2 regions of the Paenibacillus durus genome follow, and region 2 is predicted to be linked to the other one. Evidence: riboswitches for the same ligand, from Rfam matches in the RefSeq annotation. Region 2 holds a riboswitch; the other holds the start of a gene.

Region 1 (3,585 bases), 2.7 Mb from region 2:
AGAGGCAGAAGAAGACCCGCATTCTATTAATCGGAACAATCCTGATCGCAGTCGTTATTTTCGCCGGTCTCTTTGTATTGGCTACCAAAAATACAGGCAATCCAGGAGGCTCCGGCAGTCCGGCATCGTTTAATTATGATGAACTTCCCAGACTTGGCAAGGCGGATGCACCGATCAAGCTGGTAGAGTTCGGCGATTTCAAATGTCCGGCCTGCGCCCGGTTCTCCGTCGGCATCAAACCTCTGCTTGTGCAAGAGTATATCGAGACAGGGAAGGCGGCGCTTTATTTTGTCAATATGTCCTTTATCGGGCCTGATTCCAAGACGGCTTCCCTTGCAGCGCTGTCAGTCTATCATCAGAATAGCGAAGCGTTCTGGACCTATTACGATGCCCTCTATGCGAACCAGGGTGATGAGAATGCCGAGTGGGCGACCGAGGATTTCCTGGTAGAGCTTGCGCAAAATGAAAAGCTCCCTATCGATTATGATCTTCTGCGCAAAGATATACAAAACCGTACATATGCGGATGAGTTGGCAAGAGATAATGCGGTTGCAAAAACTAATCATGTGACAAGTACACCATCGCTGTTTATTAACGGTGTAAGGGCCAGTGATCCTTTTAACCTTGGAGCGATTGCGGCAGAGATTGAATCAGCGGCAAAGGCGGCTGAAGCGGAATGAGCGCATTTTCCACCTTCTTAAGGCGGCATTGTCTCTATCTGGCCTGGTTTGTATCTTTGGTCGCTGTAGCAGGCAGCCTTTACCTGAGCGAAGTGTTAAAATACGAACCCTGCAAGCTGTGCTGGTTCCAGCGGATTTTTATGTACCCTCAAGTTTTTCTTCTGGGTATCGCAACCTACCGTAATGACAAGCGGATTATTCCGTATGTGCTGCCGTTATGCGTGATAGGCGGAAGCATATCCCTGTATCATTACGCGGAACAGAAAATTCCGGCGCTGGGCACAGTGGTTCCTTGTAGCATCGGTGTTCCTTGTACGAAGGATTATTTAAATTTTTTCGGTTTTATCACCATTCCGCTGTTGGCGCTAACGGCTTTTGTGCTTATTTTTGTATTGCTGTGGAACGGCAGAGAGAGCGCAGAAGAGAATTCCGAAGAAACTGGGGACGGGTTCACTCAGGTAGAGTAGAAGTTTTTTCATGTAAATGGCATAAAAACCCGCGCTGAAGGGATAATACAAGAGAATAAACGACATGAACATATCATGTTTGAAATTTGCGTGATTTAGTCGGTTTTTCATTCCTTTTTCATTATTTTCACTGTTTACGGCTCTCGCTTTATGGACTAATATTAGACCTTGTGAGAAGTTGAATATGCGCTGAATTTTCCAGTTAGGAAAAACGGGGGAACCAACCTGACCGTTATGGTCGACGGGGTGAATCGGTACCGGTTAAGTCAATCCGGCCCGTAGGGCTTCCACAGTCCGAATCCGCCAGCTAACCTCGTAAGCTACAGTGGGATAATGATCATGCAAAAGCATGCGGTCATTTCCGCATGCTTATTTTTGTGCCCTTATTTTTGAAAATCCACGACTGAAAACGGCGCGCGGTACTACCGCTTCAACTCACCAAAGAGAGGAAATGTATCCAAAATGGTAAGCAGAGTAAAACGACTATTAATCGGTCGTCCCAGAAAATCGACCGAACTCGACCAGGAAAAGCTTTCCAAGCTGAAGGCACTCGCCGTTCTATCGTCAGATGCCCTTTCGTCCGTTGCTTACGGAACAGAGCAGATTTTGATCGTGCTGGTAGCTGCCGGTTTTACAGCCATCTGGTACTCTTTGCCGATTGCACTCGCCGTACTGGGATTGCTGGCGATTCTGATTTTATCTTACCGGCAGACCATATTTTCTTATCCTCAAGGCGGGGGAGCCTATATTGTAGCCAAGGATAATCTCGGCGTTTCCACAGGGCTTCTGGCCGGTGGTTCCCTGCTTGTGGACTACATTCTGACGGTTGCCGTAAGCGCCTCGGCCGGAACGGATGCGATCACCTCGGCATTTCCGAGCCTTCACGAGCATTCAGTGGCCATTGCGGTTACGGTGATTATCATACTGACGATAATTAACCTCCGCGGTGTTACCGAATCGGCATCCTTCATTGCCATCCCGGTATATTTGTTCGTCTTGTCCATTGTGGTTTTGATCATTTCCGGACTGGTTAAATACGCGGTCGGCGGCGGTCATGCCGCTGTTCCCGAAATCGGCTCAGCTGTTTCCAATGTCAGTCTGTTCCTGCTTCTTAAGGCTTTCAGCTCCGGCTGTTCGGCCCTGACCGGGGTCGAGGCTGTATCCAATGCGATCCCGAACTTTAAGGCTCCAGCGGAGAAGAATGCCGCCAAGACACTGATGATGATGGGACTCATTCTGGGATTCATGTTTACCGGCATTACGCTGCTGGCATACTGGTACGGCATTACCCCGAGTACAAAAGAAACGGTGGTTTCTCAAATTGCCGAATCGACCTTCGGACGGGGTGTCCTCTATTACGGCATTCAAGCGATAACGGCCGTAATCCTGTTTCTGGCCGCTAATACGGCTTACTCGGCCTTCCCGCTGCTGTCGTTCATGCTGGCGAAAGATAAATATTTGCCCCATGCCTTTATGGTTCGCGGCGACCGTCTTGGCTTCTCGAACGGTATTATTTTTCTCGGAGTGGCTTCGTCGCTGCTTGTGGCGGCATTTCACGGTGAAACCGGAAATCTGATTCCGCTTTATGCCGTCGGCGTATTTATCCCTTTCACTCTGTCCCAGCTCGGTATGATGGTGCGCTGGTTCAAGCTGAAGCCGGCCGGCTGGCAAGGCAAATTTGCCGTAAATACGGTTGGTATGCTTACAACTCTTACCATTACGCTTATTTTTATCATCACCAAATTCGCGAACGTATGGGTAGCCTTTATTTTCCTTCCGATCGTAATGCTCATCTTCTTCCGCATTCACCGACATTTTATGAATACGGCCGATGAGCTTCGGATTCAGCTCGATAAGGATAAGCCGGTGATCAAGGGAAGTACGATCGTTATTCCGGTATCCGCTGTAACCCGGGCGGTGCTTAATTCAATCAGCTATGCGAAATCGCTGACGGATAATGTGGTTGCCGTATACATCGGCTTTGACGAGGAAGAGATTCGCAAGATGGAGCAGAAATGGGAGGAATGGGACCCCGGAGTGCGTCTTATCGTGCTTCGTTCACGGTACCGCAGTGTCTTGCGCCCGCTGGTTAAATTTATCGATACGGTGGAATGGAAGACCGCTGAGACGGACCATATTACCGTTCTGATCCCTCAATTTATCACCAAGCACTGGTGGCAGGCTATCCTGCATAATCAGACGAGTGTCTTTATCCGGACTTACCTGATGAACAATAAGGATATCGTCGTTGCGACGGTGCCGTATCATCTGAATAAATAACCCGGCGGGTAGACCGGGTAACGGAAAGCTGCTGTTGGAGAATTTCTCCGATGGCTGCTTTTTTTTCGTATGGCGTGCTTTAATAGGATGATGCAGTCGTTATTACTTACTTATGGACAAAAAAACGACAAAACCGCCCTTGATATTAAAGTTGACAA
Region 2 (3,585 bases):
CATTACAGTAAGCAAGAACAAAAACGGCGGTTACGAGTCGCTGACAACCATCACTAATAAGGGCAGCCTATACCCTGGCGTAAACGTCGAGTTCACCTTCGCTGACGGCCGGACGCTGCAGAAAACATGGAATGGCCAAGGGGGCAAAACCACGTTCCGGCTTACTTCTACGGCTCCTCTTGTTTCGGCCGAAGTGGACCCGGGTCACGAAATACTGCTGGAGAACAAGCATATGAACAACTTCAGAAAAGCATCTCTCCCCGCCGCCTTCGTCTCCCGCTGGACCCTCAGTCTGACAAATGCAATCGAAACTGTGCTCGGAACTTTCGTCTGGTGAGGTGAGATCAAATGAGAATTTGGATAACCCGCGGCTGGGGCAGCGTCAAGGAACAATTGTATATTCTGATCCTGCTATTCATCTACCGGCTGCTATGGGGGTACTTGATGTACCGTTTTGTAAGATCGGCGGTTGTCCCGGCGCTGCTGCGCTACCCTTCCGAAAATGCCGGCGGCAGCGCGATAGGCAGGATGCTGTACTATATCGAGGCTCAATTGAGTCTGTCTGCCAATCCCGACGTGCGGCGCTGGCTCTGGACACTGCTGATTCTGGTCGCCGCGCGCCTGCTGGCTGCGCCGTTCATCCGCGCCGGGCTGCTGAATGAGCTGCATCAGGAGAGCAGGGGAGAGCGCGGGCTGTTCTTTTTTCCCGGAATGAAAAAGTACGGGCTGCCCATTCTGCTCTTCAGCGTCACCGAGTGGGTCCTGACCCTTCTCCCCCTGTACTGGCTCCTGCCAAAAGTTTATAGGCTAATTCTGTCGTCCTACTGGGAACCGGCGCTGCTCTTTCGGATTCTTCCCTGGCTTCTCGCATGGCTGCTGTATGTATTTATTATCCGTCTGGTCCTGCTTTATATGCAGTTCGGTTATACTGGCGGCACCGGAGTATTCGCTTCTTTACTTATTGCCTTACGCTGCATCTTCCACGCTTCTGTACTACAGGCTCTGCTGGGGGCAGGCGGTTTCCTGATCTCTCTGATCTGCGCAGTAACAGGCTGGCTATGGCCCGGATTGCCCGCGCTGTTCATAAGGCAGCTAGCGCCCCTTCCCTCTACTCTGTTTGATATGTGGGGATTGTCGGCACAGTATCATTTATGGCATAGTAAAACAGCTGATCCATAACAAGAAAACCCTTTTATTTGCAAAAAAACGGCAAAAAGAGTTCAAATTCCGTGACAGGAATCTGAACTCTTTTTTTGTTTCTTAATCTCCGGGCGGCCTGCCCGCTGAAAAAAGTTGCAAAACTGTAATGCCTCTGATAAAATGAGGTTTGTGTTGAGGTAACAAGTTTGTAATCTTTCAAATTATTTTGTTATTTTGTCATATGATGTTGAATCGAATCGACATACTGGTGCACAACAAGCCAAATCCCCGGGCACCGGGGAGCGGGGGAACCATTTTTTGGGTGAATTGATCTAGCAGCAAAGAGATCATAGGGAACCTTCAAACCGAATCCTTAAGCTAACCACGCAGGCATTGGAAGGAGAACATAAGCTTTGAGAAGTCGACACATAAAGAAAAAACTTGCAGCTGCTGCATTGAGCCTTGTGATGGCTTTCACTTTAGGGTCCGGAAGCGCTTTCGCAGACTCCAAAATGGATACGGTTATTGCAAAAACATTAGGAACCTCATATAAAACCGGCGGAATGAGCACGGCCGGCTTTGATTGTTCCGGATTCACCAAATACGTTTATAAAAAGATGGGATTTACCCTGCCTCGTACTTCCAAAGCGCAATACAAAGTAGGAACCGCCGTATCACGCAGCAAACTGCGTGCAGGAGATCTCGTGTTCTTCAATACGTTCGGAAACGGCGTCTCCCATGTCGGCATTTATGTCGGTAACGGCAAATTCGCGAATTCCTCTTCTTCGCGCGGCGTAACTATCAGTTCAATGAGCCAGTCCTACTGGGCCAATCGTTATGTTGGCGCCAAGCGGGTCATGAGCACAAAAGCATATCAATCCGTAGCTTACGATTAATTTTAACAGCCGCCCGGAGAATGATTACATGTGTAATCAAGCTCCGGGTTTTTCTTTTCCCTATAGTTAAGCTGTACACAAGTTTCGACAGCCTGAAACACTTTTTTTTAAAAATGAAAAAAGAAAATTTAATCTATTAACTGCAAAAAAAGGCTTTTACCTATGTTCCATGATTGAATCTATTGCTACTCTATAAATGTAATCACTGAAAGAGAGTCTTTTTACTATATTAAAAGTGATTGCCAAGCAACAAAAGGTTTGTTACAATATTCGCAATGAGTTTTCAGTAACATTTTTGTAATCAGTACCCCCGTTTTAACATAAAAATTGTCATGATTAGTTACTATAATTCGAACTATACAGCAAATGCCGAATTCCCTAACGATAGGGAAGCGGGGGAACCATCTTTGGGTGAATTGACCTCCTATTTCAAGAGGGGTCATAGGGGACCTTCTACCGAATCCTTAAGCTAACCTCGTAGGCATATGGAAGGAGTCTAGTCCCTTGAAGAAGAAGTTGGCAGCAGCATTCCTGAGTTTGTCCATTGTTCTCACGCTCGGAGCAGGCAGCGCATTCGCTGATTCCAAAATGGATAAAGTAATCGACCGCACGATTGGAACGAAATATGTATCTGGTGGTACGAGTACCAACGGATTTGACTGTTCTGGATTTACGATGTATGTGTTCGACAAGGTCGGCATTAATCTTCCGCATCAGTCAGGCTCCCAATATAAAATGGGAAAATCGGTATCACGCAGTGATTTGAGATCCGGGGATCTTGTATTCTTTAACACTTCCGGACGAGGCGTTTCCCATGTCGGCATTTATGTCGGTGACGGCAAATTTGCCCATGCTTCCTCTTCGAAAGGCGTTACGATCAGTTCCCTGAGCGACAGCTACTACGTTAACCGTTATGTTGGCGCCAAACGAGTTATGAGCTCCGACGCTTATCAAGATGCGACCGTTGATTCTCAAGATAATGATGATGTGCAATAGCACTTTTATATGAGACCCCTTCCCGGATAATACGTTCCGGCGAGGGGGTTTGTTCGTTTATCCTTATTTTACCCCCTCCGAAATTTGCTAAACACACCCGCAGCGCCTGCGCCCATTTTCCGGAAAAGTTTTTGCGTCGCTCTCCCCTTTTTATGTATATAATTTAAGTATTAAGGTTCCTTGCGAGGAAAGGAGGTCGCTGAACGTATGATTAGCTCTCCCGTTATCTTTCACGTCGTACCTATGACAGCTGCGCATGCCAAGGACATTTGCGGGTGGCATTACAAGGCTCCCTATAATATTTACGGCTGGCTGGCGTGGGATAAGATGGAGGCCCTTGGCATTGAATTCGGTGATCCGCGGATCCGAAGAGAGCAGTACGTTTCCGTACTGGATCAAAAGGACAATCTCTGCGGGTTTGCACAGCTCTTTCCGATGGAGGGGACAGTCCGGCTCGGCATCGGCATGCGTCCCGATCTATGCGGTCATGGCCTAGGCCATTTGTTTGTGGGAGCGATAGTGAGGGAAGCGCTGAAGCGTTACCCTAGCCGTG

The links. Region 2 has a riboswitch for cyclic di-AMP ahead of PDUR_RS00495 (C40 family peptidase). Riboswitches for the same ligand answer to the same signal wherever they lie in the genome.
Region 1: linked by a shared signal. The riboswitch ahead of PDUR_RS14645 (APC family permease) and the one ahead of PDUR_RS00495 (C40 family peptidase) in region 2 are both predicted to bind cyclic di-AMP.

Annotation. Positions count from the first base shown of each region.
Region 1 covers NZ_CP009288.1:3,461,579-3,465,163, reverse strand. The annotation lists gene PDUR_RS14655 (DsbA family protein) at 1-680, shown strand, start outside; gene PDUR_RS14650 (disulfide oxidoreductase) at 677-1,147, shown strand; cyclic di-AMP (ydaO/yuaA leader) riboswitch at 1,325-1,484, shown strand; gene PDUR_RS14645 (APC family permease) at 1,610-3,427, shown strand.
Region 2 covers NZ_CP009288.1:100,577-104,161, reverse strand. The annotation lists gene PDUR_RS00505 (M1 family metallopeptidase) at 1-337, shown strand, start outside; gene PDUR_RS00500 (hypothetical protein) at 349-1,179, shown strand; cyclic di-AMP (ydaO/yuaA leader) riboswitch at 1,409-1,548, shown strand; gene PDUR_RS00495 (C40 family peptidase) at 1,569-2,036, shown strand; cyclic di-AMP (ydaO/yuaA leader) riboswitch at 2,394-2,535, shown strand; gene PDUR_RS00490 (C40 family peptidase) at 2,541-3,032, shown strand; gene PDUR_RS00485 (GNAT family N-acetyltransferase) at 3,240-3,585, shown strand, end outside.